4 regions of the Paenibacillus terrisolis genome follow, and region 3 is predicted to be linked to each of the others. Evidence: riboswitches for the same ligand, from Rfam matches in the RefSeq annotation. Region 3 holds a riboswitch; each other region holds the start of a gene.
What was found. A riboswitch is a leader RNA that binds a small molecule or an ion and turns the genes downstream of it on or off. The one in region 3 is predicted to bind cyclic di-AMP.
Positions count from the first base shown of each region.

Region 1: linked by a shared signal. The riboswitch ahead of ACI48K_RS22020 (hypothetical protein) and the one ahead of ACI48K_RS21030 (3D domain-containing protein) in region 3 are both predicted to bind cyclic di-AMP.
Region 2: linked by a shared signal. The riboswitch ahead of ACI48K_RS11705 (TrkH family potassium uptake protein) and the one ahead of ACI48K_RS21030 (3D domain-containing protein) in region 3 are both predicted to bind cyclic di-AMP.
Region 4: linked by a shared signal. The riboswitch ahead of ACI48K_RS21115 (G5 domain-containing protein) and the one ahead of ACI48K_RS21030 (3D domain-containing protein) in region 3 are both predicted to bind cyclic di-AMP.

Region 1 is NZ_JBKFGG010000036.1:5,565-10,424, reverse strand. Features, by position in the region: gene ACI48K_RS22025 (APC family permease) at 1-938, opposite strand, end outside; cyclic di-AMP (ydaO/yuaA leader) riboswitch at 1,076-1,248, opposite strand; cyclic di-AMP (ydaO/yuaA leader) riboswitch at 1,645-1,815, shown strand; gene ACI48K_RS22020 (hypothetical protein) at 1,947-2,462, shown strand; gene ACI48K_RS22015 (hypothetical protein) at 2,452-2,886, shown strand; gene ACI48K_RS22010 (DUF445 domain-containing protein) at 3,001-4,269, shown strand; gene ACI48K_RS22005 (HAMP domain-containing sensor histidine kinase) at 4,311-4,860, opposite strand, start outside.
Region 2 is NZ_JBKFGG010000010.1:8,749-13,608, reverse strand. Features, by position in the region: gene ACI48K_RS11710 (CPBP family intramembrane glutamic endopeptidase) at 1-1,624, opposite strand, end outside; cyclic di-AMP (ydaO/yuaA leader) riboswitch at 1,913-2,071, shown strand; gene ACI48K_RS11705 (TrkH family potassium uptake protein) at 2,144-3,478, shown strand; gene ACI48K_RS11700 (potassium channel family protein) at 3,494-4,156, shown strand; gene ACI48K_RS11695 (cation:proton antiporter) at 4,198-4,860, shown strand, end outside.
Region 3 is NZ_JBKFGG010000032.1:81,874-86,733, forward strand. Features, by position in the region: gene ACI48K_RS21010 (alpha-glycosidase) at 1-880, opposite strand, end outside; gene ACI48K_RS21015 (transporter substrate-binding domain-containing protein) at 1,080-1,913, shown strand; gene ACI48K_RS21020 (amino acid ABC transporter permease) at 2,012-2,674, shown strand; gene ACI48K_RS21025 (amino acid ABC transporter ATP-binding protein) at 2,661-3,383, shown strand; cyclic di-AMP (ydaO/yuaA leader) riboswitch at 3,534-3,718, shown strand; gene ACI48K_RS21030 (3D domain-containing protein) at 3,724-4,416, shown strand.
Region 4 is NZ_JBKFGG010000033.1:13,355-18,214, forward strand. Features, by position in the region: gene ACI48K_RS21105 (HD domain-containing protein) at 1-174, shown strand, start outside; gene ACI48K_RS21110 (TatD family hydrolase) at 211-981, shown strand; cyclic di-AMP (ydaO/yuaA leader) riboswitch at 1,199-1,418, shown strand; gene ACI48K_RS21115 (G5 domain-containing protein) at 1,681-2,817, shown strand; gene rnmV (ribonuclease M5) at 2,931-3,485, shown strand; gene rsmA (16S rRNA (adenine(1518)-N(6)/adenine(1519)-N(6))-dimethyltransferase RsmA) at 3,482-4,372, shown strand; gene yabG (sporulation peptidase YabG) at 4,426-4,860, shown strand, end outside.

The DNA of each region.
Region 1 (4,860 bases), on a different contig from region 3:
GCCAGAATCAGAATCAATGCCGTTGTCCCTTGAATGAAGAAGTACATAAAGTTTCTTCCAAAGGTCTGTTCGGCGATTTGCGACAGCACCGTTACATCGGTGCGATGGCCAACGCCATAATAATAAGCAAGAAAGACGATTCCCGAAAACAATAAAGCGAGCAAAGTTCCCATGGCAAGCAGTGTCTTGGCCGCATTGCGGGGGGCTGGATCTTTGAAGTTGGGGATCGCGTTGGAAATAGCTTCAACCCCGGTTAATGCCGTACACCCGGAGGCGAAGGCGCGAAGCAGCAAAAACAGGCCGATTCCCGCTACGGGAGTTCCCAGGGGCGTATGAAGTTCCGGAGCTGCTTGCCCGGTCAGAACACGAAAAATGCCTGCCCCGATCATAATAAACAAGGCAAGAACAAACAGGTAAACCGGCAAAGCAAAAACGGATGCGGATTCCGTGACTCCCCTTAAATTCAGCGTTGTTATGAAAAGCACAAAAACAACAGCTATGATAACTGTGTAAGGATGCAAACTGGGAAAAGCCGAAGTAATGGCATCCGTCCCGGCCGATACGCTGACGGATACGGTCAAAACGTAATCGACAAGCAGGGAACCCCCGGCGACTAACCCCGGAAGCACACCAAGATTCTCTTTGGAAACAACGTAAGCTCCACCTCCGTGAGGATAGGTGAAAATGATTTGACGATAAGACAAAATCAAAGCGGCCAAAAGAACCAAAACGCCCGCCGCGATTGGAATGGAATACCAATAAGCGATCGCGCCGATGGTCATCAGAACCACCAGGATTTGCTCCGGCCCGTATGCCACTGAGGACAAGGCGTCCGAGGAAAGAATCGCAAGCGCTTTTGTCTTCGTCAGTTTTTGTTCACCCAGCTCCGTCGATTTTAACGGACGCCCAATGAGAAATCTTTTTAAATAGGAAAGCACAAGTTTCACCGCCACAAATGTTATTTTTCTAATTTCCCCCGACCAAATCGGGTTTATTTTCAATTTTTGCTGCCTGTTAAGTCAATTTTAGGCAACAAAAAAACACAGGGTAGCCTGTGTCTTTTTCACAGTAAGTTACCCACTCCTGACTACGCTTACGAGGTTAGCTGTCGGATTCGGACGGCAAGAGTCGCCCTACCTGACGCGTATTGCCGTCAGGATTCACCCCATAGGAGAATCACCCGTTTTCAGGCTTAACTCCAACCGGTTCCCCCGTTTTCCAGGTTAGGAAATTCAGCGATAATGAATAAGTTTTCAGAAATAATATTCAAGAAACAATTAACATCATACGTTCGATATCAAGGTTTTGTAAAGCGATCGATTAAGAAATGTACTCGCAAAAAAACGGCATAGTTTCCCGAAAAACCGCTTACATCGTAATTTCCCTCTCGAAATTTATATTTCTTCGGCCATTATCTTTCCTTTTCTTGCTTTAATGGAATTAACGCAAAAAAATCATTTGCCGTCCCTTTCCCTTAATTGAAAATAAAAAATTAAGCTTTCATTAGAAAGATACATGAAAAGCTTCAACAAATACTTTTTAAGCTTATTTCTTTTCTTTTTGAGCGAAAATTTGCTTCAGCAGGACCTGAAAAAGCTCTTTTCCTTTTTTACAAAAGGAATCTTGAGATAGTATGATTCGTTGTAATGAACGACGCTTAATTCCCGCCTGGCGGGAAGCGGGGGAACCATCGGACCTTTAACGGTCCTCTTGGGGTGAATCCGAGAAGAGACTATCATTCCGGTCTCTTAAGGTAGGGCGACTCCCACCGCCCGAATCCGGCAGCTAACCTCGTAAGCGTGACAGGGGGAACCTTTATTTTGCCTTGCATTTGCGCCGGGTCTGTTTTTTCGTCCACGCAAAACCGCAGCAGAGGTTTTATCTCTGTTTGCGGTTTTTTTGCTGAAATGACAGTTTATACAATCTTTAAACGACGGGGGTACGACATGAAACTATATTATATTGGGACAGAGCAGGGACTTTTGGATCCAATCAGTTTACGCTACTTATGTTTCGGAGCTCTATGGTATGAAGAATGTGGCCAGCGGTTTATCGTGGGTTACGGCTTCGGGAAAGACAAAATCGAGGTGCTGCGGCAGTTTGGTCAGCCGGCTTCCTGTCTGGAATGCCCGGATTCTGAAATCGTGCTCGGAATTTATAAGAAACTGAGAGAAAAACAACAGCAGCAGGACTGGTTCACTCGTACCAGGCTTCCGCTTCCGGCAGCCTTCCGGGAGCCTTGGAGAAACAAACCTTCCGGTTGGTATGTGATCAAGTCAAGAGAATCGTTTCCCCTTCATTTATCCGTCGTTCATAAAATGAAATATATCATCTGGCTGGAGCATTCCGCAGTTTGCGAGAATGAGCGGGAGATTCGGCAGTTTGTTGAAAAAGCCCGGAAAACTCACCATATTGAACTAAAATTCGCAGAAAATCCTGGAGGGAAAACGAATGAAGACTAAGTTGTCACAAATTAAACTGTTTGCCTTTCATGAACCTCCCAGCTTTCTTTGGACGGTAAAAAAGCCGAAAGGCTGCTGGTATTGCGTTCTGAAGCTTTCATGCGGAGAAAACTGCGGTTTGGGTGCTTGCCTCGTTTTCGCGGATCAGAAAGGATTTGATTTGATCAAATGGGGAGTTTTCTTAAAGTGCATCCGAAATCATACGGTTGAGGAAGCCCTCGAAATTGTACGGTGCAAAGGCGCGGAATGGAGTCAGAACCAACGGGAACTGGTCCAAATCGCCTTGCTCGAAGTCGCTCAAGCCAAGCGTGTTCCACTCAAAATCGCAGCCGGTGACGAACATGGGAACAACCGTTTATACAGGAACCCGCCGAATGAAGAAAAATTGATTCAGGAATCGATGTCTTATTATTCATTACTATAATTAACTCTTCATGAAAGGGAACTTAGGGGCGGGGGACGCGAACCGATGTTTACCGAATCCGTCGACTATGATTTAATCTAAAGGGAGACAATAAAAGAACTGCGGCTACAAGGCATGGAAAGAGGGCATAAAATGAAGTCAAGAAATTTGGCCGGGATCTCGTTATTAATTATGTTTTGCGGTTTTTTAGCCACTTTGTTGTTACCCCAGTCCACTTTTGTTCAATTATTAAAGGGGAGTTTTGAAGCAGGTTTGGTGGGAGGAATGGCCGACTGGTTTGCGGTTACCGCATTGTTTCGTCATCCTCTGGGGATTCCGATCCCCCACACCTCGTTATTGCTAAAAAACAAAAGCAAAATTACGCGTTCACTCATTTCCGCCGTAGAGAACGAGCTTTTAAATAAACAGAGCATCGAAGCCAAGCTTCGATCCATACATGTTTTGGAAACGGCAATTTTCATGCTAGCCAGAATACTGAGCCGCAAGAAAACAAGATTGAACATTCTGAATTTCTCCGAAACGCTGCTGCGGCAGTTGCCGACGGAAAAATACGTTCCGTATCTTCAAAGCGGATTGTCCGTCTGGCTTAGTAAAGCCGATATTCAAACGGCGACGAAACATGTCTACCGGCAGGCCGTACGTTCCGGTTACGATTACAAAGTGATCGACCTCGCCGCTTCGGGACTCATTAAATGGCTGGAACAGGAAAATACAAGCGCGCTCCTCGGCAGCATGGCATATCAGAAGTTAACGGAAATGAAAGGCAAGGGAATCAGAGGATTTTTCCTTCAGGCCGTTACGGGTTTCTTCACGGAAGACAAGCTGGGAATCATGCTTCAAGATTTGTCCCTTTCGACGGCGAGGGAATTACTGGATGAGGCTAGCCCTTTGCGCGAAAAGCTCGCCTTGGAACTTCGCGGCACACTTCTCCGTCTCATTGAAAATGACGACAACATACTCACTCTCCGAAATTGGGCTGCGGATCAAATAAAGGGAGAAAACGGAACGAGCTTCATCGTATCAGCAATCGAAGGCATACGGACGACGGCACTCGATACGATAGAAAAGGAACGCATAGCCGGAGGACGCAAAATCTTTACGTTATATCGTTCCTTGATCCGGTTCATCAAGAACCGCAAGCCGGAGGTTCTTGCGTCCATGGAGGACCACCTTACCCAGTATTTGATCAATCTGGCCGCATCTAACCATCATCTTATCGGGCAATTGGTGAAGGACAACATCGATCAAATGGACGACGAGACTTTAGTGATGATGCTTGAGGATAAACTTGGAAAGGACTTGCAATGGATTCGCGTTAACGGAGCCCTTTGCGGCTTTTTACTCGGTTTTTTGCTTACTTTAATATCCCTGTTCGCGCATTAATGCTCCGCCGATATGATGAAATCCGAAAATCGGTTTGTGTTTCAATGAAATTCACCCATATGATTTGTTGCCTCATAACTTGCGAGCGGCAGTGAAAAATAGAATTCGACCTTTCCTTCCCGGACCGTCAAGCCAAAAGACGCCTCATGATTTTGCAGGATCGCCCGGGTAATGGATAACCCCAACCCCGTGCCGCTGAATTTTTTGCTGCGCGAGTTCTCCATGACGTAAAATGGCTCCCAAACCTTCTCCCACTGCGTTTTATCCTCATTATCCGTTCCGTTGGCGATGCGAAAATAAACGCTGCCCTCTTTCGCTTCCGCCATCACCTCCACGCGTTTTACGGTCGTGTATTTCATTGCATTAGTCAGCCAGTTATCCAAAACAGATTCCAGCTTTCTGAGGTCCGCCCACACCCAGGTCTCGCCCATCAGCCGATTGTCCGCCTCAAGCTCCAGACCCTGCTGGCGGAACGCAATCCGATACGTTTCCAGCGTCTCTGCCAGAAGTTTCCGGAAATCAACCGGTCCGAAACGATACTCATCCTCTTGAAGCCGGGACAATTCCAGCAGACGGTCGATGAGGCCGCTC
Region 2 (4,860 bases), on a different contig from region 3:
CGTAAGCGACGATGGCGGGAAGAACGATATAAAACACGCCTGCCGTGAAATTCAGGGCGCCGCCCATGAAAATGATGCTTAAAGACATCAGAATCGTATCGAAAATCGTATGCGAGAACATGACCGTCACGAAGCCGTACCGCAAAAAGATGAAGCTGAACAGCAGACCGATGAACAGCAGCTCGATCGGACGGGAAGTGACAGGGTAAATCGGATACAGCGTATGGCCGAACGCCCAGATCATCGTTGTGATCACGCTGGCGACAAATGTGCTGCGGAATATTTTCTTCAACATCGGGATGCCGAACAGCCGGTATACGGCTTCTTCCCCAATCCCGGCTACCCAAGCAAGCAGAGGCATGAAAATTGGGTAAATCATATTGTATGGGGACTGTGTGGCGTCGGTCGTCGACCAGGTGTGAAGCGTTCGTTCCAGTACAAAAAAGATGACGGACTGTGCGCCCAGCAATATCAGGGCCCAGGCATAGGCGTCGGACACCGCGCCCAAAACATGCCGTCCATATCCGGACTCCTTGGCGCGCGGCCACAGGGCGATTCCTTGTTTGCGCCACAATCCGTCTCCCCCAACCAAGGAGAAATAAACGGAGGCGGCAAGGATCAGGGTAACTAATCCCTGGATAATGAATCCGATAAGCAGCACGGCGGAAGACATGCTCTCTTTTTGGAAAACGGGCAGCATGTTGATCGTACTGGCGGTCGAAAGAACAAAGTAGACGGAAGCCAGGAAAATCCCTCTTTTAAAAGACGTGTGCACCCGTGTCAATCCGCTGTAGACGATGGCCAAAATGCCCAGAACAAACGTGAACAGGGCATAACCGCCAAACGTCAGCCAGTTGGCAATCGTGGTCTGATGAGCCACGTAATCGGTATGTGATTTCGGAACGCTGAAGGAAGCTTCCATCGAAGAAACCTGGCCGTATTCGAAGCTGAATTTGATTTGGGCTTTGGATTGCCCGACCTTGAAATCCGGGATTTGGTACAACAAGCCGACTTCGCTCTCATTGGCTGCTGGTTGAATCCCGCTTTTGTTAAACCCGAAATACGTCAAGTAAGGCTGGGCTAATTTTTCTTTCTGCTCCAGCGTCAAATCGCCTTCCCAGGAGCGCAGGCTGTCGACGGTTTCCGAACCATTGCTTAGCATATCCTGCTTATTTTTATTGCTGGCGGTCGTGATTTCTTCGAAGCTGACCACTTTTCCGGTCGTCATGTGGACGTCTACGGTTAATGCGGACAACACTTCATTCGGGTTATTGAAACGAACGCGAAAGACGTCATAAGGAAAGTTCTTGTCATAGGATTTCAGAAACGGGCCGAGCAGATCTTCTTTGGCCAAATAACCGTATAAATCCGATTGCGTTTCATATGTAACGAGAGCAGGCTTAAGTTCTCCTTCCAATTGAAGCTGGGATGCGGCGAAATCTTCGGCAGCGCTTGCTGCCTGCTGTTTGGAAATCGTTTTCTCCTGCTGCTCCATTTGCAGCGTTTCCGACGCGTCGGTCGGGAGAACCTGAACAAGGATAAAAACGATAAATCCGAGCGCGGCCATCAGCCAAAGCGTTTTGGGCTTGATTTTCCTCCCAGAGGTTTGCGATATCAAGTTCATGGTTAAGCTCCTTTAAAATTTTTGTAAAAGGGATTATTTTACTGCAATCGCGTCACAGTAAAGATATCATAGGGCGTACCCCGCGCGCCAGAGACGGTGATGAAAATATAAATGAAAACCTCCAATAATCGAAGATAAGTTCCCCAATGTGTTAGATTTAGCGAGATCATAAGCTATGAGTTCTTGGTTTTCACGATTTTCAAGGCTATTTCATCGAAAAGAGCCATTGTGATAGGTTGGATTATGGATTATAATCCATTTGATAAAAATGAAATGTAACTCGATGAAAATAAAATACGGCCGAATTTCATTTGAAAACGGGGGAACCGAATTTTCCGGGGTGAATTTCGCTTGGAGCCGGCAGGAATGCCGGGTAAGAGAGCGAATAGGGCAACTGTGCATGTCCGAATCCGTCAGCTAACCTCGTAGGCCTTTGCAACAGGAGCCAAACCCGAAAGGCATTGGATTTCCAGTGCTTTTTTCTTTTGTTTTTCCTAATTAAGCGATGAGGTGAATAGGTTGCTATCCAAATGGTTCAAGTTTTCTCCGCCCCAGATTCTTGTGCTGGGTTTTGCCCTGATTATTCTTCTGGGCGCGCTGCTGCTGATGCTGCCGATCTCAAGTACACGGGGAGAGACGACGCCTTTTATCGATGCTTTGTTTACGGCAACCTCGGCAACCTGCGTAACCGGTCTGGTCGTTCGGGACACGGGAACGTATTTTTCCACATTCGGGCAAGTCGTGATCATGCTGCTGATTCAGGTCGGCGGGTTGGGATTCATGACCATGGCAACGTTATTTTCTCTCGTATTTAAGCGGAAAATATCGCTGAAGGACCGTCTGCTGCTGCAGGAGGCGATGAACCAGAATTCGATGGAGGGCATCGTTCGGCTGATCCGCAAGGTGTTGATGTATTCGCTCGTCATCGAGGCTTGTGCGGCCGTGACTTTCGCGCTGCGCTGGGCTTTTGACATGCCGTTTGGCCGGGCGGTCTATTTCGGAGTCTTTCACGCCGTCTCGATGTTTAACAATGCCGGATTTGACCTGTTTGGCGAATACCGCAGCCTGACGCAATATGTCGGCGACCCGGTCACGAATTTTGTAGCCATGTTTTTGATCGTCTCCGGGGGGATCGGGTTCATCGTCTTGTCCGATCTCATTGAATTTCGGCGCCACCGCAGGCTGTCATTGCATTCCAAAGTCGTGTTGTCCATGACGTCCGCACTGATAGTTGTCGGGGCGCTCGTTATTTTTATATTCGAATTCACGAATTCCAGAACACTGGAGCCGTTAAACTGGAGCGCGAAGATCTGGAGCTCGTTCTTCCAATCGGTAACGCCCAGAACGGCGGGAGCCAACACACTGGACATCGGCGCTTTGCGTCAGGCCACCCAGTTTTTTATGATCATCCTGATGTTTATCGGGGCGTCGCCGGGCTCCACCGGGGGCGGGATCAAAACGACGACGTTTACGATTCTGGTCGGCGCGGTGATTTCCATGATCCGCGGGCGCTCGGACTTGGTGTTGTTCCGTTATCGTCTGGCCCAGGAACGGATTTTCAAAGCGGTTACGCTGGCGATGTTGGCCTTGTTTCTGGTTATTGCCGTGGCCATGATCTTGTCGACGACGGAGGATGCCAGCTTCCTCAGCATTCTGTTTGAGACAACGTCCGCCTTCGGTACGGTTGGTTTGACCATGGGATTGACCGGCAAGCTGACTTTAATCGGCAAAATCATCATCAGCTTCACCATGTTCGCCGGACGGCTGGGACCTCTTACGCTGGCATACGCGCTCGGTCCGAAAAAAGGTAAAGAATTATATCGCCATCCGGAAGGCAAAATGATCATAGGATAAGGGGATTAATCTACAATGAAAACACAGCAGTTTGTGGTGATCGGGCTGGGACGCTTTGGATCAAGTCTGGCTCTGGAGCTGATGGATCTTGGTTACGAGGTGCTCGGCATTGACCGGAATGAGGAAATCGTGGAGGCTTTGGGCGATCAACTCACCCATGCGGTCGTGGCTGACCCCACCGATGAAGAGGTGTTGAAATCGCTGGGCGTGCGCAATTTTGACTGCGGCATCGTGGCGATCGGCAGCGACATTCAGCTAAATATTCTGTCGGCCATTTTGCTGAAGGAGCTTGGTATGAAAACCGTCGTCGCCAAGGCGATCTCCGTTCTGCACGGGCGGGCGCTGGAGAAGCTGGGCGTGGATCGAGTCATTTACCCGGAGAGGGACATGGGGATTCGCGTGGCCCATCAGCTCGTAACGCCAAACCTGCTGGATTACATCGAATTGTCCAAGGAATACAGCATCGTAGAGATGAATGTTCCTGAATGCCTAAACGGCAAAATCGTCGGCGATCTCAATCCGAGAGCCCGTTTCGGGTGCAGCATTGTGGCAATCCATCGCGAAAGCGGGATTATCGTAGCTCCGACCGCCATGGACCAGCTTAGCCAAGGCGATATTATGGTTATCATCGGCTCCAAGAAAAATATCGAGCAATTTGAAACGGTAATTAATCAATAAAAGGCCATACATGTGGCTTCGACAGTTGGAGTGTGACTCATGTGGAATCGGCTGTGACCGAATCGATACATCATTTTCTTATTTTAGTGCTGTTCGTCTTAAGTGTCGGCATGCTTGCCGGAAGGCTCGCCGCTTGGCTGAGACTGCCGGACGTTGCCGTGTTTATCGCCGTCGGGATGCTGTTGGGTCCCGGCCTTCGCCTGCTCCATGAATCCAGCGGATCGGTGGTTAATCAGCTGATCCTTACGGTGGGCTCGGCGCTAATTTTGTTTGACGGCGGGAGGAACTTGAAGCTCAGCGGGCTGCGCAAGGTCTGGATCACGTTGTCGATGCTCAGCGTGCCGGGGGTCTTGATCACAACGGCCGTTGTGGGGACGGGAATTCATTATCTCTTTAACGTGGATTGGATTTTCGCCTTTTTGGCGGCGGCGGTGATTGCATCGACCGATCCGGCCTCGATCATTCCGGTATTTAAACAGGTGAAGATCAAAGAGCGGGTTCGGGAAACGGTAGAAAGCGAATCGGCGTTCAACGACGCGACGGGTTCCATTTTGACGTTTTCGCTCCTTGCTGTCGTATCCGGCGGCGGGACTTTGAACTTCGGCGACATGTCGTCGGATTTCTTGGTTACGGCTTTTGGGGGCATTTTAACGGGGATTGTCATTTCGGGTCTGCTCACCTTTTTAGCCGGACATGCCCGCCAC
Region 3 (4,860 bases):
ATTTGGGCATATGGGCAAAAAAACCAAAAGTGTCGTAGGAGGGAATTCCATTTTGAACATTTGGCGGAAATTGATTGATATGGAACCAGTCCGCGTATCGGGATGAAGCCCCGTTTTTCAGCACATCCTGAAACGGAGGGAAATGCTCTCCGCAATGATTGAATACCGCGTCCAGGACAACGCGGATGCCATGCTCATGGCATCGGTCGACGACCTGTTTCAGAAGTTTGTTGTCGCCGAAATGAGGGTCGACGCGTCTATAGTCCAGCGTATCGTATTTGTGATTGGAAGGGGAAATGAACAGCGGCGTAAAATAGATGGCGTTAATCCCAAGGTCGGAGAGATCCTCCAAGTGATCCAGAATCCCCTGCAGATCGCCGCCGAAGAAATTTTCCCGAGAAGGCTTGCCGCCCCAAGATTCGACGGGGGTTGGATCGTTGGAGGGATCTCCATTGGCGAAACGCTCCGGTATGATCTGATAAAAAACGGCCTGCTTTGCCCATTCGGGTACCTTGAAGACGTCAATGTCATGGATGTATGGATATTCATACATTTCTCCGGGAGGCGTCGGCGCTTCATTTTGGATCCCCGTATCCAGCATGTATGCCGTTTCGGTGCCCGAAGTCAGTTTAAAAGCGTATGACAAACGCTTGAAACGGGGGCGGACGGCGATTTCCCAATAATCGAACATCCGGTCGTGGGCGGCCAGCTCCATCGGCAGCTCCTGATAAGTTCCTTTCCAGTCGTATTTGTCGCCGGTCATCGCAAATACGTTTTGAACATCGTCCCGTTTGGTGCGCACGCGCAGGTGAATCGTGGCAGAGTCATAGGCGTAAGCCCATTTGTCCCGGGGGACATGATACATGGCTTCAAGAAGCATAGCTGAAAAGCCTCCTTAAGGCAGGGTTTTGTTATAATGAGCATTATTCCCACCGAAGACCAAATGTAAATATTTAATTTATTGACCAAAGTATGATAAATCGTGAAAAACCTTTGCATATATATACAATCTGATTTATAATTAGCCCAGTAATGATGGGATTTATCGAAAAGTTCATAATTTGATAGGAGAGAGATATATGAAAAAATGGGGCACATTATTGATATCGCTGGTTTTAGTGGCTGGGGTACTGGCAGCCTGCGGGCAAAATAAAAACGATGCAGGAACAAACGGAAATGCGACGAGCGCAGCCGGTGGCAACAGCACGAACACGGAAGCGTCCAAGACGCTGACCATCGGCCTAAGCGCCGACTTCCCGCCATACGAATTTCATATTAAAGATGCCGACGGCAAAGACCAAATCGTAGGTTTTGACGTGGAGATTGCGAAAGAAATCGCCAAAGACATGGGCGCAGAACTCCAAATCAAGGATATGCAGTTCGACTCCTTGCTGAACGAGCTTTCGAGCGACCGGGTAGATCTTGTCATTTCCGGACTTAGCCCAACTCCGGAACGGGCGAAGCAAATCGATATGTCCAAGATTTACTACAAGGCTGAGCAGGCCATCGTGACTCGCGAAGAAGACAAAGACAAATACGCAACGATGGAATCTTTGGTAGGTGCGAAGATCGGCGTGCAAAAGAGCTCCATTCAGGAAGACATGGCCAAGGAAATCAAAGACGCGAAGCTGACTTCGCTTGCAAAGATTAACGACATTATTATGCAGTTAACCTCCAATCGCGTGGATGCCGCGATTATTGAAGGACCCGTTGCCGAATCATTCGTCAAGAAGGTCAAAGGCATCGCCATTACGGACGCCAAACCGGTAACGGAAGACGAAGGATACGTCATCGGTATCAAGAAGGGCAACAAAGAGCTGCTTGATCAAGTAAACACAACCCTCGACCGCTTGATCGGAGACGGCAGCATCGATAAATTCGTGGCCGACGCCAGCGAGCTTGCCGAACAATAATCCGTCAAACAACCTTTCGGAAAATAGCGGAGTCTCTTCGCTATTTTCTCTTTTTTTTGTATAATGTTTTGAGGTAAACTAGGAGGAATGAACGGGGTATGAATCTATTCAGCGTGTTTATGGATTACAAAAGCTATTTTCTGACCGGCGTGCAATATACGCTGCTGTTGGCAGCCATCGGCGTATTATGCGGCTTCATTTTAGGGCTGCTTGTGGCCTTGGTGCGGATGTCCCCATTTGCAATCGTGCGTTTTATAGGCAACGCCTGGGTCGAGTTCTTGCGGGGCACGCCGATGCTCGTGCAGCTCTTTATCATCCATTACGGCTTCGCGACGGCGTTTAATATCAGTTTTACGCCGATCGAATCCGGGGCCATTACCCTGTCGATCAACAGCTCGGCTTATTTGGCGGAAATCTTTCGCGCCGGGATTCAGGGCGTTGACCGCGGGCAGGGAGAAGCGGCTCGCTCATTAGGTATGACGCAGGGGATGGCGCTGCGCTTCATCATCATTCCGCAGGCGATCAAATCCGTGCTGCCCGCCATCGGCAACGAGTTCGTTACGATCATTAAGGAATCATCGATCGTATCGATCATCGGCATCACCGAGCTGATGTTCCAGTCCGGCGCCGTCGTGGGCATTACGTATGACGGAATGGCGCCTTATCTGATCGTGGCAATTATGTATTTTATTTTGACATTCACTTTGTCCCGGATTCTGGGCGTGTTCGAAAGGAAGTTGAAGGCCAGTGATCACCGTTAAGGATTTGCATAAAAAGTTTGGACAGCTCCATATCTTGAAAGGCATCGACCTGGAAATTGCCAAGGGCGAGGTTGTGGTTGTCATTGGCCCGAGCGGATCGGGCAAAAGCACATTTTTGCGCTGTTTGAATCTGCTGGAGGAACCGACGCAGGGCGAGATTAAGTTCGAAGGCGAGTCCATCACCGGCAAGAATTATAACATCAATAAAGCCCGCGAAAAGATGGGCATGGTATTTCAGCAGTTCAACTTGTTTCCTCATAAAACCGTGCTGGACAATATTACGCTTGCTCCGATCCGTGTCAAAAAGATGGAGAAAAGCAAAGCGGAAGCGATCGCCATGGATTTGCTTCACACAGTTGGACTGGAAGAAAAGCGCGACGCTTATCCTTCCCAGCTGTCGGGCGGCCAGAAGCAGCGGATTGCCATTGCAAGGGCGCTTGCGATGGAACCGCATGTCATGCTGTTTGACGAGCCTACGTCCGCGCTGGACCCGGAGATGGTCGGCGAAGTGCTCGATGTCATGAAGAAACTAGCGGAACGCGGCATGACGATGGTCATCGTAACTCACGAAATGGGCTTTGCCCGCGAAGTCGGCGACCGGATCCTGTTCATGGACGAAGGGGTTATTCTTGAGCAAGGAACACCGGAGGGTGTGTTCGGCGCTCCCAAGCATCAGCGTACTCAGGATTTCCTAAGCAAAGTGCTTTGATTTTCCACTTTAACAGATAACCGCCCGAGAGATTCGGGCGGTTATTTACTAGTTTGTCATCATTTCAAAGAACAGATTTCCTTTGTAAAATCAACGTTTTCACGCGATTGGTAAAACTTTCATCTCCTATAGGTTACAAAATTGTGATATATTCTAGGAAGGCCAAAACCTGTTCGTTAAACAGGTGCGGGGGACGATTTACGAAAAGCCGCCAATCGAAGTACGATTAGTGATTGCGACTTTTCTTGGGGTGAAGCGCTTGTTGAACCTAGCGCCGGGAACGATCCTTTTTCCGAATCCGACAACTAACTCCGCCGGCAATCCAAGGAGGTCATTTTTTATGTTGAAACATCGTATTTGGTCGAGATTTGCAAAATCGGCGGTTGTCGCCGCAAGTTTGGCACTGGTGTTGCAGGCCGTTCCGGCACATGCGGACGCAGTACATACGGCGAAGGAAGGAGATACGTTTTACCTTCTGGCCAAGGAGTACGGAGTGAATATGAACAAGCTCATCACCGCCAATCCGAACATCAAATCGACGAATATTTACGCCGGTCTGAAAATTACGATTCCGGGCCAAACCGCGGCGACGTTCACGACCATGGCTGCGGCGAAGGCAAAAACTATAACGGCAGCCGATTCGAAAGCGCTGCCAACGCTGAAGGTGGCTTCGGATAGCAACGTCGTTGAGGCTTGGGGCAAGACCTTTAATTACTCTCGGACAATTGATGTGAAAGCCACCGCTTATTCCTCCGCGGCGAGCGAGAACGGAGGTTGGGGAGCCGTTGATTATTTCGGAAACCCGCTGCAAATCGGCACAATTGCGGTTGATCCGAATGTGATTCCGATGGGTACGAAAGTACTCGTGACCGGACACAGTCATCCCGGATTGCCGAAGCAGGCTTTTGTCGCCACGGCAAGCGACCAGGGCAGCGCGATCAAAGGCAACCGGATCGATATCTTCATTCCGGGCAGCCCCGACGCCGTTAATACCTTCGGATTTCAGAACGTTAAGCTGTATGTGTTGAAGTAGGTGAAGCTGTAAAATGAGAGGTTGCAAAAGTTGATTGGCTCATTTACGAACCGCTCACTTAGCTGAAAAAGGAATAAAAAGTGAAAAAAAAGATGATGCGGGGGGCTATCCCTGCATCATCTTTTTTTCTATTGGGTCTATTACCGGCTTTTTTAAGCAAATCATCGGAAGTGCCGGGCAAGTGTCTCGAATAGCGGTATAAAATGGCCTAATTTCACTCTGAAGCCGCATTTTCCTGAAAATTGCGGTACAAAATGGTCTTATTTTCGGCAAAACGTCCAAATTCGAGGGAAAAAGCGACTCTCCTGAAGAAATAGAGCCATAAAACGGCGCTATTCATTCAGAATGAGGCCACTTCAGTGGAAATAAGGCCATAAAACCAGCTAATACTTGTCAAGCTACCCGTTGTTGGAATGCGACAGGTTAATTGATATACTATTTTAT
Region 4 (4,860 bases), on a different contig from region 3:
CTGCTCGACCGACGCGACCGGCTCCGGGAAATTTCCGAGGTGTCCGACATTGTAAGGTCGATCAGCGGACTCCACCGCGGCAAATTTCATTTGTACTATCCCGACAATAAATTATCCGCTGTGATCGGCCGGCTGCCGGCAAACATTGCAAGGATTTTCGAGCAGCAGCATTAAGAAACGAATCAAAAAACAGCCTGGGAGGAACTATCGATGATGTTATTCGACACCCATACCCATATGGATGCGCCCCAGTTTGACGAAGATCGTGAGCAAGCGATTGCCCGCGCGGTGGAACAAGGGGTTACGCGTATGATCAATATCGGCTTTAACCGTGAAACGATCCCGACGACGATGAAACTTGCGGAATCTTATGACTTTATTTATGCCGCCGTCGGCTGGCATCCTCAGGATGCGATTACGATGCAAGAGGGCGATTTGGACTGGATCGCTGAATTATGCAAGCATGAGAAGGTCGTGGCCATCGGCGAGATCGGTCTGGATTATTACTGGGATACGTCACCGAAAGAGGTTCAGCACAAAGTTTTCCGCGATCAAATCGGCCTCGCTCGCAGCCTCGGAATGCCCATCAGCATCCATAATCGGGAAGCGCACGAGGATGTAGTCCGAATTTTGCGCGAAGAGAAAGCGAGCGAAGTCGGAGGTGTGCTTCACTCCTTCTCCGGTAGTTGGGAAATTGCCAAAATGTGTCTGGATTTGGGATTCCATTTGTCGTTCGGCGGACCGATAACGTTTAAAAATGCAAAACAGCCAAAGGAAGTTTTAGCCAAAACACCGATGGACCGTTTGTTGATCGAAACCGATTCCCCATATCTTACTCCGCATCCATTTCGAGGGAAAAGAAACGAATCCGCCCATGTACGTCTGGTTGCGGAAGCGGCGGCCGAGTTAAAAGGGGTGTTCGTGGAGGAAATCGCCGAAATTACCTCCCGAAATGCAATGGAACGATTTGGAATACGGTGAATTCCGGAGCAAATGGGCCGAAAAAAGCAGGATTTTCGAAATATGAATGCTTTTTAACCAGAAAATCCAAGTTAGTTACATTTTTTTAACCATTTTTTTTAAAAAACGTGGTTGATTCGTCCTTTACAACATGCATGGAAACAAGTTAGAATTTCTTCTGTAGTCATTTTGGCTCACTCGTCAGTTGGGCGAGCCTATTCGATGACTTTGGTTCCATGAACCAGTCTCGCTGAATCTCCATTTGGAGAACGGGGGAACCGATACAGGAATGGTTAAGGGCAGTGCTTAGAGCACCGGCTGTTGCTGTATTTGATTTCTTTACAGGGTCTTAGGGGTGAATTCGAGGTCATTGCGCCATGAGCGAATGAACTGAGAAAGGGCGGCTCTCTTTCGTCCGAACCCGACAGCTAACCTCGTAAGCGTCAATAAGAGAGGTAACTCGTGCATCCTATTACACCAAGACAATTCGGAAGCCACGAAGGAGTTCCTCTAACTCTTTCTTTAGGCTTCTTTTGTTTTTGAATAAAAGTAATAGGGTCATCATACTGTTGTTAAACAGGAGGTGACATATGCCAGGTAGACTGGGGCAGGATGCGAAATACGGGGGATTTCACCGCGTTTCGTAAAAACGATCTGTAGTCACGTCAAACGTATCATGCATCGACCTAGACGGCGGGACTATGAAGGAGGACGGACGAAATGGGCATTTTCCACAAAGAAGACACCCATCAATCACGCTCATCCAGCATGTCTTACGCAATGCGATGGAAGCATGAGAATTTACGTCAGATTTCGATTGTTGGAGTTCTGACCGTCGCAGTGATCATCATCATCCTGATTTGGCTATTTGGCCAAAACGATAAAAAAGAGACTTCTCTGGTAGCGGAAGGCAAGATCCAATCGGCCGAGACAGGCGTGTCTCAGGCGGATCTTAAGAAAGCGCCAGTCGGTATGCTGAGCAAGCAAGATTCAGCAGTCCAGCTTCTTGCCGGCTCGCAAGGGGCGGACAATCATTTTGTTGCCGTGCATGCGGTTCCGGTAACCGTAAGCGTGGACGGAGCAACGAAGGTTCATTTCACCACGAAAAGCAGCGTACAGGGGGCCATCACCGAGCTTGGCATCGCCCTGAGCAAAGACGATAAAATAAAACCGGCGCTGGGCAGCGCGCTAACGTCTGATTCGGATATCAAGATCGTCCGTGTCAGCAAGCAAACTGTTCAGGAAAAAATTACAGTTCCGTTCACCATCGTGAAGACGTCAGACGAGAACCTGCTTAAGGGCAAAACCAAAGTCCTTCAGCCGGGAAGCAATGGCGTGGTCGTTCACAACATCGAAAAGGTGTACGAGGATGGCAAATTCGTAACGAAGCGGTGGCTTGGCAAAGAAGTGGCGGTAAGCGCTCAGCCCAAGGTCATCGCAGTTGGCGTCAAAAAGCCGGCAGAGGTCAAATCCGCAAGCATTACCCGTAATCCGAACGCGGTAAATATCAGCGGGCTGACCACAAAAGGCGGCGTGTCGTTTAAATACAAAAAGGTACTTAAAAACGTTACCTTAACGGCTTATTCCTCCGAAGAGGAAGGTATCGGCACGAGAACCGCTTCCGGGACGCGCGTAACGCAAGGAAGAACCATTGCGGTTGATACCAGCATCGTTCCGCTCGGATGGTGGGTCTACATCGAAGGGCTCGGCTTCCGCAAGGCGGAGGATACCGGCGGCGCTATCGACGGACATAAGATTGACGTATATTACGACTCGCTCAAGGCAGCGACAAATTTCGGGCTCAAAAAGGGCCGTACCGTATATGTCATCGGTCCGACAAAGCCTGAATTAAACTAACCTCGTTTTACTTTGCGAGGGGAATAAGATAGTATTAGGATGATGAATAAGACATTGGATTAGAAGAGGAGCCTTCCTCTTCTTTTTGTTGTAAACGGAAGGGAAGACGGCACATGATCAAAGAGGTCATCGTGGTGGAGGGGCGCGACGATACCGTCGCGATTAAACGGGCCGTGGAGGCCGACACGATCGAGACGGGCGGGTCGGCGATCAACGAGACGACGCTGCGAAAAATTGCCCTGGCGCAGGAGCGGCGGGGAGTTATTATTTTTACGGATCCCGACCATGCGGGGGAGCGAATCCGTAAAATCGTCGCGGCCCGGGTTCCGGGGTGCAAGCATGCCTTTATACGGGAAGCGGACGCCACGAAACGCGGAGACATCGGCGTGGAGAACGCTTCGCCGGAGGCGATCCGCGAAGCGCTCTCCAAGGTCCGCTGCGAGCTTCAGGGAGTGGAGGGGCTCATTGATTGGGCAGACTTGATAGAGGCGGGCCTGATCGTTCATCCGGAAGCCGCTGCACGCCGGCGGGTGATGGGAGAGCTGCTTGGCATCGGATACTGCAACGGCAAGCAGTTCCATAAACGGCTGACGGTGTTCAAGATCAGCAGGGAAGAATTCGCGGCCGCCCTCGCGGAGCTCGAAGACAAAGGAGTCAATCACCCATGAACAGGAATGAAGATGTTTCTACGCCGCGCCGGACGAAGGAAATTATTCAACGGCACGGATTTTCTTTTAAGAAAAGTCTGGGTCAGAACTTTCTGATCGATCAAAATATACTCGGCAAAATCGTTGCAGCCGCCGGTTTGGACGCGTCCAAGGGGGCTCTTGAAATCGGGCCGGGGATCGGCGCATTGACCGAAAAACTGGCTCAGGAGGCCGGGAAAGTGGTTGCGGTGGAAATCGACCAGCGTCTGCTGCCGATTTTGGAAGAGGTGTTGGAGCCGCACCCGCATGTTCGCGTCATTCACGGCGATGTGCTGAAGCTGAATCTGCGCGCGTTGTTTGAGACAGAATTTGGCGGGGTCAGCGGCGTCAGCGTGGTGGCTAACTTGCCTTATTACGTGACGACCCCGATTCTGATGAAACTACTGGAGGAAGGCCTCCCGCTTGAGCATATCGTCGTCATGATTCAGAAGGAAGTGGCGGAGCGGATGGCGGCTTCTCCCGGCGGCAAGGATTATGGCAGTCTCAGCATAGCGGTTCAGTATTACAGCGAACCGGAGCTGATCTGTACGGTGCCGCACAGCGTGTTTATTCCCCAGCCTAACGTAGAGTCGGCGGTGATTCGTTTGACGGTGCGCAAAACGCCTCCGGTGGCCGTAAACGACGAGAAGTTCTTTTTTGACGTGGTACAAGCTTCTTTTGCGCAAAGAAGAAAAACAATCTCCAACAACCTGAAAACCCGCTTCTTCGCCGGAGAAGGCCGGGAACGGCTGGAGCAGCTGCTTGGGGCCGCGGAAATCGAACCTTCCCGGCGTGCGGAAACGCTCAGCCTGGAGGAGTTCGCGCGGCTTAGCAATACGCTGCTTGCGGCCGGGTTCAGCCATTCGTAACCCTCGCAATTGTAACCAATCCTTCGCCTAGCCCATACGATGGGAAAGAGGTGATGGATTTGACGAATTTGGGAGACTTGGTCGTCCGCAAATCTTACGGAGGAGACGTAACGTTCCGGATAGAAAGAATAGAGCGGAGCGAGGCTATCATCAAAGGGACGGAATTCCGGCTGCTGGCGGATGCGCCTTTGACCGACCTGGTCAAGGTAGACCCGGCTTCCCCCGGCGAGAAAGCGCAGCGCGCCCGCATCAAAGAGGCTGAATCGCTGGAACGGATGACACAAGACCGGAAGGTGCTGGCGGAACGCAATCAAATGACGATCGGTACGGATTGGTACCCGCAGCCGCAGGGGGAGCCGTCCTATTTTGAAGTCCCGGGCAAGGTGCTTCACCTGGACGGGGACGAGAGGTATTTGCAGAAAAGCTTAAGTCTATACGAGAAGCTGCGGATTCCGGCTCAAGGTTACTACGTGTCGGAGTCGCAGATG